Luteibacter rhizovicinus DSM 16549: one gene and its partner. The protein of the gene in region 2 interacts with the protein of the main gene of each other region in a pairwise test. Links are inferred from orthologs where the notes say so. Each region holds a gene or a part of one and is shown on either strand. Other genes may lie near its edges.

Evidence for each region. Proteins that work in one complex are often made in the same cells at the same time.
Region 1: the proteins of selB (region 2) and serC interact in binary tests that used the Escherichia coli proteins (3 or more experiments, as listed by UniProt). The link is inferred for Luteibacter rhizovicinus DSM 16549 from one-to-one orthologs.

What each region holds. Positions count from the first base shown.
Region 1 is NZ_CP017480.1:3,117,420-3,121,303, forward strand. Bases 1-2,861 are described here. They hold serC (3-phosphoserine/phosphohydroxythreonine transaminase), read left to right. Parts: upstream 1-818; coding sequence 819-1,904; downstream 1,905-2,861. Other genes in these bases: BJI69_RS14165 (FHA domain-containing protein), read left to right, coding at 9-779; pheA (prephenate dehydratase), read left to right, coding at 1,985-2,861. Also shown: more of pheA, read left to right, coding at 2,862-3,085; hisC (histidinol-phosphate transaminase), read left to right, coding at 3,082-3,884. UniProt on the Escherichia coli protein: Catalyzes the reversible conversion of 3-phosphohydroxypyruvate to phosphoserine and of 3-hydroxy-2-oxo-4-phosphonooxybutanoate to phosphohydroxythreonine. Is involved in both pyridoxine and serine biosynthesis.
Region 2 is NZ_CP017480.1:3,832,134-3,837,709, reverse strand. Bases 995-3,994 are described here. They hold selB (selenocysteine-specific translation elongation factor), read left to right. Parts: upstream 995-1,528; coding sequence 1,529-3,460; downstream 3,461-3,994. Other genes in these bases: selD (selenide, water dikinase SelD), read right to left, coding at 3,586-3,994; selA (L-seryl-tRNA(Sec) selenium transferase), read left to right, coding at 995-1,532. Outside these bases: BJI69_RS17500 (formate dehydrogenase accessory protein FdhE), read left to right, coding at 1-96; more of selA, read left to right, coding at 108-994; more of selD, read right to left, coding at 3,995-4,626; BJI69_RS17475 (permease), read left to right, coding at 4,709-5,576. UniProt on the Escherichia coli protein: Translation factor necessary for the incorporation of selenocysteine into proteins. It probably replaces EF-Tu for the insertion of selenocysteine directed by the UGA codon. SelB binds GTP and GDP.

The sequences.
Region 1 (3,884 bases), 720 kb from region 2 along the record:
GTTCCTCCATGCGCATCGAATTCGTCAGCTCGGCTCGCGGTGATTTCCATTGGTCACGGCCCGTCCTCACGATCGGTCGCGCCGACGATAACGACCTCGTCGTTTCCGAGAGCCAGGTGGCCGCCAACCATGTCCGCATCCATCGCGACCGTCGCGGCCTGGTGCTGTCCGTATTCCCCGAGGCCGGCCGCGTCTACGTCAATGCGCGTCCCGTGCGTGAGCGCGCGCTCCTGCGTGCCGGCGACAGCCTGTCCCTGGGCGACTGCCGCATGCTCATTCGCGACGATGCGGATGTGGACGCCCGCGACTTGATCGAACCGACCGATGCCCGCTGCACCGTGGCCCTGCGCCCGGTAGCCGGTCCGCTGTCGGGCCGTACCATCCCCGTGGGCGACCGCCTCGAATTGGGCGCCACCCACGGCGCCTTGCCGCTGGAGTTGCCCGGTAACGACGCGGCCCTGCTGGTGCTGTCCTGGGACGACGGTGAGCTGATGCTCGATGGCTCGCGCGTTCCCGCCCGGCATGCCGTGCGGGTCAACGGAGTCAAGGTCGTGCGTGCCGCGCTGCAGCCTGGCGACCAGATCGGGCTCGCCGCGCATCGCTTCGTCCTCGACGGGCCGGGCTGGTCCGCCGAACCAGTGGTGGTCATGCCCGAGCCCGAGCCGGAGGTTGCGCTTCCCGAGGACATGGCTGGCCCGCGGGGCGAGGTGTGGTGGTTGATCCTGACGGCAGCCATCCTCGCTTTGGGCATCGCCATGGTGCTGTTCGTCCATTTTTGAGCGGCATAATGCGGGGACCTTCCCCGTGGACGAGATGAAGTGAGCAGAGCCTGGAATTTCAGCGCCGGACCGGCGGCGCTACCCGAAGCGGTGTTGAAGCGCGCGCAGGCTGAGATGCTCGACTGGAACGGATCGGGTGCTTCCGTCATGGAGCTGTCCCATCGCGGCAAGGCCTTCATGCAATTGGCGGCGACGGCGGAAGAGCGCCTGCGCCGTCTGCTCGGCGTACCAGTGGGTTACAAGGTGTTGTTCCTGCAGGGCGGCGCCACGCAGCATTTCGCCCAGATCCCGATGAACCTCGCCGCCGACGGTGACAGCGCCGACTACATCGTCACCGGGCACTGGGGTGAAAAAGCCGTGCGTGAAGCGGCGCCCTACATCAACGCCCGCGTGGCGGGCACGTCCGAGGCCGCGCATTACCTCGACCTGCCACCGCGCGAGCGCTGGACCCTCGATCCCGCCGCCTCGTACGTACATTACACGCCGAACGAGACGATCCACGGCGTGGAATTCCATGACGTCCCCGACGTCGGGGACGTACCGCTGGTCGCCGACATGTCGTCGAACATCCTCAGTGAACCGGTGGACGTGGCGAAGTTCGGCCTGATCTACGCTGGCGCGCAGAAGAACATCGGTCCGTCCGGTCTTGTGGTGATGATCATTCGCGACGACCTGCTGGCGCGCAAGGGGCGGCCGATGGCGAAGATCTTCCGCTACGCCGAGCACGCGGCGAACGACTCCATGCTCAACACGCCCAACACCTGGGGCTGGTACCTCGCCGGTCTCACTTTCGAATGGCTGGAGACGCAGGGCGGTCTCGCCGCCATGGGCGAGCGCAACGCGCGCAAGGCGAAAACCCTCTACGACGCATTCGAGAACTCTGGCGGTTTCTATCGCAGCCCGGTTGCCGTGAATGCGCGTTCGCGGATGAACGTGCCATTCACCCTGCACGATAGTGCGCTGGATGCGGCTTTTCTTGCGGAGTCCGAGGCTGCGGGCCTGCTTGCACTGAAGGGACACAAGGCCGTCGGTGGCATGCGCGCATCGTTGTACAACGCGGTTCCGCAGGAGGCCGTGGATGTGCTTGTGAACTTCATGCGGGACTTTGCGACGAAGCACGGTTAAAGTCGGGGGTCACCGCACTGCAGCATGGCAGTTGCGGTGGTAACCGTTTCATTTGCAACCACTTAGCCGCCTGGACGTCCATGAGTAAGACCCCTGCCGACAAACAAGCCACGCTCGTCGAAGCGCGTACGCGCATCGACAGCATCGACCAGCAACTGCAGTCGCTCATCAGTGAGCGTGCCCGTTGGGCCCAGCAGGTCGGCCGGGCCAAGGGCCCGTTGAAGGCGGCGGTGGAGTATTACCGACCCGAACGGGAAGCCCAGGTGTTGCGCGGTGTGATCGATCGCAACGACGGCCCGTTGCCGAACGCCGAACTGGTACGACTGTTCCGCGAGATCATGTCGTCCTGCCTTTCGCAGCAACAGCCGCTGAAGATCGGCTTTCTCGGTCCCGAGGGCACCTTCAGCGAGCAGGCGGTGCGCAAGCATTTCGGTCACGCCGCGTACGGCCTGCCGCTGGGCAGCATCGAGGAAGTGTTCCAGGAAGTGGCCGCCGGTAACGCCGACTTCGGCGTGGTGCCGGTCGAGAACTCGGGGCAGGGCATGATCCAGATGACCCTGGACATGTTCCTCGTGTCCAAGGCGACCATCTGCGGCGAAGTGGAGCTGCGCGTCCACCAGAACCTGCTCTCGCTGAGCGGCGAACTGAAGGACGTCAAGCGCGTGTACTCGCATCCGCAGTCGCTGCAGCAATGCCAGGCGTGGCTGCGCGTGAACCTGCCGGATGCCGAGCGCGTACCGGTATCGAGCAACGCCGAAGCCGCGCGCATGGCGCGCCTCGCACCGGAGTCCGCGGCGATCGCCGGCGAGACCGCAGGTCGCGTCTACGGCCTGAAGACCATCGCCGGTCCGATCGAGGACCGCTCGGACAACACCACGCGCTTCCTCGTCATCGGCCGTTCGATTTTCCCGCCCTCGGGCAACGATCGTACGTCGTTGCTCGTGTCGGTGAAGGACAAGCCCGGTGCGCTCTACGACGTACTCAGCCCGCTCGCACGCCATGACATCAGCATGAATCGCATCGAATCGCGCCCGGCGCATACGGGTAAGTGGCAGTACGCCTTCTTCATCGATGTGTCTGGCCATGTGGACGATGCCGCGCTGCAGGCGGCACTCGACGAGATGAAGCCAGCCGCCGCGGACGTTCGCGTGCTCGGCTCCTACCCTGTCGCCTTGCCATGACCGCCGCGTTCGATGCAGCCACGCTCGCCAACCGGGCGACGTCGGCGCTGCGTGCCTACGATCCCGGTCATGATCTTCCGGCGCTGCGCCTGCAGTTCGGTGCCGTGCTGTCCGAGCTGGGTTCCAACGAGAATCCGCTGGGTCCCAGCCCGCTCGCCATGCGCGCCGCCACGCGTGTCCTCGAAGACATCTGGCGGTATCCCGACCCGCTCGGCGCGGCGCTGAAGCACCGCTTGTCGAGCGAACTCGGCGTGCCGGTGTCCGGCATCACGCTAGGTAACGGCTCGCATGAGCTGCTGATGCTGCTGGCGCAGTGCTTCGCGGATGCCGACCACCCGGTGGTGCATTCGCAGTACGGCTTCGCGGTGTTTCCGATCGCCGCGGCCGCGGCCGGTGCGCCCTCCGTCGCCGTGCCGGCCCTGCCTGCGGATCATCCGGAGGCACCGTATGGCCACGACCTCGACGCGATAGCGGCGGCTGTAACGCCTTCGACGCGACTGGTCTACCTCGCCAATCCGAACAATCCGACGGGTACGTGGTTCACCGATGCCGCGCTCGAGGATTTCCTCGGCAAGGTGCCGGCGCACACGCTCGTCGTCGTCGACGAGGCGTATCACGAATACGTGGATGCCGCCGGCCTGAGCACGGCGATGCACCTGCTCGGACGCTTTCCGAACCTCATCGTCACCCGCACGTTTTCCAAGGCGTATGCGCTGGCGGGCCTGCGTATCGGCTACATGCTCAGCCATCCGTCCGTGGCCGCCGTGTGCGAGCGCCTGCGCGAATCGTTCAACGTCAA
Region 2 (5,576 bases):
TTCGGCCTGGACCTGCTGGTCAGCGAGGAAGGTTTTGCCCGCCATGCGCTCAACCCCTTCCTGCTGACGGGAGACAGCGAGGACGATATCGGGTAAATACTCGGGGCATGGTCGAGCCCGCGTCGCATGCCCTTCGCCACCTTCCCGCCGTCGCCACCGTCCTGGCGACCACCGGTGCCGCCGCCCTGGTCGAACGCCACGGGCGTGTCGCGACCACCGAGGCGATTCGTCAGGTGATCGACGAGGCGCGCCACGCGCTACGAGCCATCCCGGCGGTGGCACCCGGCGCCGATGAACTCGCCGTGCGCGCAGGCGACCTTCTCGCGGCAAAGGCGCCCGGCATGCGACCGCTGTTCAACCTCACCGGGACCGTTCTTCACACCAACCTCGGTCGCGCCGTGCTGGCCGATGCCGCGGTCGACGCGGCGGCGAACGCGATGCGCCATCCCGTCGCCCTCGAATACGACCTCGACAGCGGCTCACGCGGTGAGCGCGACGATCACGTGCGCGGCCTGCTTCGCGAGCTGACCGGTGCCGAGGACGCCACCGTCGTCAACAACAACGCCGCTGCGGTGCTGCTGTGCCTGAACACCTTCGCCCTGCGTCGTGAGGCGATCGTGTCGCGCGGCGAACTCATCGAGATCGGCGGCGCGTTCCGCATGCCTGACATCATGCTGCGTGCCGGTGCCGACATGGTCGAAGTCGGCACGACCAACCGCACGCATGCGGCCGACTATCGCAACGCCTTGAGCGAACGCACCGGGCTCGTGCTCAAGGTGCATACCTCGAACTATCGGATCCAGGGCTTCGTCGCGGAAGTGGGTGCGCGCGAGCTGGCCGGCATCGCGGACGCGGCAGGCGTGCCGCTGCTCAACGACCTCGGCTCGGGCAGCCTTGTCGATCTGTCGCGCTACGGCCTGATGAAGGAACCGACAGTGCGTGAGGCCGTGGCCGAAGGCGCGCGGCTGGTCACGTTCTCCGGCGACAAGCTGCTCGGTGGCCCGCAGGCCGGCTTCATCGTCGGCGACCGCGCCTTGATCGCCGAGATCAACCGCAATCCGCTGAAGCGCGCGCTGCGGGTGGACAAGATCCGGCTGGCGGCGATCGAAGCCACCCTCGCGCTCTACCGCGATCCGGACCGCCTCGCCGAACGACTGCCCACCCTGCGCTATCTCTCCCGGCCCCACGCCGACATCGACGCTCAGGCCCGACGCCTGCTACCCGCCGTCGCGAAGATCGTCGGCACCGCGTTCGCGGTCGACGTCGGCGACTGCCAGAGCCAGATCGGCTCCGGCGCCTTGCCGCTGGATACGCTCGCCAGTGCGGCGCTGCGTCTTCGTCCGCACGGAAGCCAGGAGCTGCTCGACCCCCTGGCCGCCGCCCTGCGTGCGCTGTCGCATCCGGTGATCGGCCGCGTGTCCGAAGGTGCCTTGCTCATGGATCTGCGCTGCCTGGATGAGGCGGACGAAGCCACCTTCCTCGCCGCACTGGGTGAGCTCGACACCACCGCCCTTCTCGCTGCCCGGCCATGATCGTCGGCACGGCTGGTCACGTCGACCACGGCAAGACGTCCCTGGTCAGGGCGCTTACCGGTGTCGATGGCGATCGCCTGAAAGAAGAAAAAGTCCGCGGGATCACGATCGATCTCGGCTTCGCCTACCTGCCACTGGCGGATGATCAGATACTCGGCTTCATCGACGTGCCCGGCCACGAGCGCTTCGTGCATACCATGGTCGCGGGCGCCGCTGGCATCGACATCGCGCTGTTGGTGGTCGCGGCCGACGATGGGGTGATGCCGCAGACGCGCGAGCACCTGGCGATCCTCGACCTGCTCGGCACACGGCGGTCCGTGATCGCGCTGACCAAGATCGACATGGTGACCGCCGAGCGCCTTGCCGAGGTCACAGCGCAGATTCGCGACGTCACGAAGGCAAGTGCCCTGGCGACAGCCGATATCCTGCCTGTCTCGTCGGCCACCGGCGACGGCATCGACGCGCTTCGCGAGCGACTCATGGCCGAGGCACGCTCCCTCGAGGAGCGCAGCCACGCGGGACGCTTCCGCCTCGCCGTCGATCGCGTGTTCACCTTGCCCGGCATCGGCCTGGTGGTCACCGGCATCGTGCTCTCCGGCGTCGTGCATGTGCGTGATGCGGTCACTGTCAGCCCGCCCGGCCTCAACGCGCGTGTGCGATCGCTGCACGCGCAGAACCGGCCGGTGGAGACCGCCCGCGCCGGTGACCGCTGCGCGCTCAACCTGACCGGTGACGGCCTCGCCAAGGATGCGATCCATCGTGGCGACATGGTCGTCGACCCGTTGCTTCATGCACCAACGATGCGACTCGATGCCCGGTTGCACCTGCTCGCGTCGGAGTCGAAGCTGATCGAGCCGTGGTTCGCCGTGCGCTTGCATCACGGCGCCGCTGAAGTCGGCGCGCATGTCGTTCCACTCGAGGGCCAGCATCTGCGCCCCGGCCGGACAGCCGACGTGCAACTCGTGCTGGACCGTCCAATCGCCGCCGCGGTCGGCGACCGCTTCGTGCTGCGCGATGTCTCGGCCCGGCGCACGATGGGTGGCGGCCAGCTGATCGATCTGCGCGCGCCCGAGAGGCATCGACGAACCCCGGTGCGCGAAGCCGAGCGTGCGGCGATGCGCCTCGACGATCCCGAGCGCAGCCTCGCGGCCTTGCTCGACGCCTCCTCGACGGCGCGCGATCTCGATGCGTTCGCTCGCGACCGGGCGTTATCGGCAGCAACACTGGAGGCCGTGATTGCAAGCCTCTCACCGCTGGTCTTCGAGACCGGCGACGCGCGTGTCGCCATCGGGGCGATGTCATGGGCGCATTTCGTCACCGCCGTGATCGAACGTTTGGAAGGCTTCCACACGGCGTACCCCGACCGGCAAGGCATGGCGCGCGAGGGCTTGCGCAAGGTCGTCAAGCCGGAGTTGTCCCCCTCCGCTTTCGCCATGGCCTTGCAGCACGCCGATCTTTCAGGAAGGGTGCGGCTCGATGGTGCGTTCGTTCGCCTCGCCAGCCATGTGATGCAGTTGAGCCCGGCGCACGAGCGCCAGTGGGCCGCTGTCGCGCCTTTGCTCGGCGGTGAGGCACGCTTCCGGCCGCCGCGCGTGCGCGACATCGGCCGCGAGCTGTCGATACCGGAGGCGGACGTTCGGCAGCTGCTGAAGCTCGCCACGCGCATGGGCGATGTGGATGAGATCAGCCACGACCATTTCTTCCTGCGCACGACGGTGCACGAGATGCTGCAGATCGCCGCGGACATCGAGGCCACGGATGTGGAGGGATGGCTGACCGCCGCGCCGTTTCGCGACCGGCTCGATTGCGGCAGGAAGGTGGCCATCCTCATCCTGGAGTTTTTCGACCGTCATGGCGTCATGCTCAAGCGCGGCACGCTGCGAAGGATTCAGCCGCGTTATCTGGATCTTTTCGCCCCGACCACGTAGCGTTCCCCTCCATGGAAGAGCATCGTCCCCGGTGGGGCGTCCGGACTTCAAATCCGGGTGAGGCAGCCAGTCTGTCTCGGGTGGGTTCGACTCCCATGCTCTTCCGCCATCTCGCCGGCCGCGCGTCAGCTGACCTCGATACCCGGGCTCCCCGTCATGACGCTGCCGATGATGCTGGCGCGCGCATAACCCGCGGCCTCGATCATGTCGCGCAGCGCGACGGCGCGTTCCGCCTGGCAAGCCACCAGCAGGCCGCCCGAGGTTTGCGGATCGGTGAGCAGGTCGCGGCGCCACGGGGGCAGCTCGCCAGGCAACGTCACGCCCTCGCCGTAGCTGTCCCAGTTGCGTTTCGATGCGCCAGTAATGAAACCCGCTTCGGCCAGCGCCTTGGCCTGATGGAAGAACGGCACACGGGCCTCGTCGATCGCGATACGCACGCCGCTGCCCCGCGCCATCTCCAGGGCATGGCCGAGCAGCCCGAAGCCGGTGACGTCGGTGATCGCATGCACCTCATCCAGCTTGCCCAGTTCGTGACCCACGCGATTGAGCAGCGTGGTCGACGCGATCAGCTCGTCGTAGGCGTCGGTCGGCAGCACCTGCTTCTTGAACGCGGCGGAATACACACCAACACCGATCGCCTTGGTGAGGATCAGCACGTCGCCTGGTCTCGCGCCGGTGTTCCGGCGAACGTTGGATGGCGAGCAAAGCCCGATCGCCGCCAGTCCGTAGATGGGCTCGGCCGAGTCGATCGAATGCCCGCCCGCGACCGGAATGCCCGCTTCGGCGCAGATCGCTTCGCCGCCGGCGAGGATCGCCCGCACCGTGTCGATTTCGATCTTGCCCAGCGGCATGCCGAGAATCGCCAGGGCCATGATCGGCTTGCCGCCCATGGCATACACATCGGAAAGCGCGTTGGCCGCGGCGATGCGGCCGAAGTCGTGCGGGTCGTCGACCACGGGCATGAAGAAGTCGGTGGTGGCGATGACACAGGTGTTTTCATCGACCTGCCACACCGCGGCATCGTCGCTCGACTCGTTGCCGACGAGCAGTTGCGCGAACGGCATGGCGGCCGGCTTGTCGGCAAGCAATTGCTGGAGCACGGAGGGTGCGAGTTTGCAGCCACATCCGCCGCCATGGGCAAGTTCAGTCAAGCGCGTACAAGTCATGGAAAACTCCACCAAAGTCGCGGTGGCGCGACGGAGGGATTCTGCGGCAGCATAACCATAGACGAATGTCCGGGAGGATGACATGCCTGTCGCTCTGCGTAGTACCCGTACCGTGCGCTGGTCCGTCTTTCTCCTCCTGGCCGTCGCTGGCCTCTTCTACGTAAAGTGGTTCCCCTATTACGGACGCGCCTTCGACGCCGCGTCGCACCATTCCATCGGCAAGTCGATCCTGATGGGCGACGCCTCGAGCGCGCCCGACCCGTCGTGGAGCGCCGCGCTGGGTTATGCCGTCGCTTACGGCAAGGCCATCTGGAAGGCCATGGTCCTGGGCCTGCTGCTGGGCTCGGCCCTTCAGGCCCTGATTCCGGCGAGCTGGGTGCAGCGCGCGCTGGGCAGTTCCAGCTTTGCCGGCACGGTGGCCGGAGGCCTGATGGGCATCCCCGGCATGATGTGCACCTGTTGCGCCGCGCCCGTCGTAGTGGGATTGCGCAAGCAACGTGCGGCGGCCGGACCCTCTGTCGCGTTCTGGCTGGCCAATACGATGTTGAACCCGGCGACCCTGGTGTTCACCGGCTTCGTGCTCGGCTGGAACTGGACCTTGCTGCGTATCGTGTTGAGCGTGCCGATGGTCTTCGGCCTGGGCTATCTGGCGAATCGCTTCGTCACCGACGCCAGCACGGTGCGCGCCACGACGGCGCCTGCCGACCGCGCATCCGACAACCTGGCATCCGACAACGAAGGCCAGTCCCTAACCGAGATCGGTCGCCGGTGGCTCACCGTCTTCGTGCGGATGACCGTGCGCCTGATCCCCGAATACATCGTGATCGTGCTGCTACTCGGTGCCGCACGCGCCTGGATGTTCCCGCACGTGGGGCCGGCCGTCGGTGAGCAGTGGTTCTGGATCCTCGCCCTCGCCGTGGCAGGGATGCTCTTCGTCATTCCGACCGCCG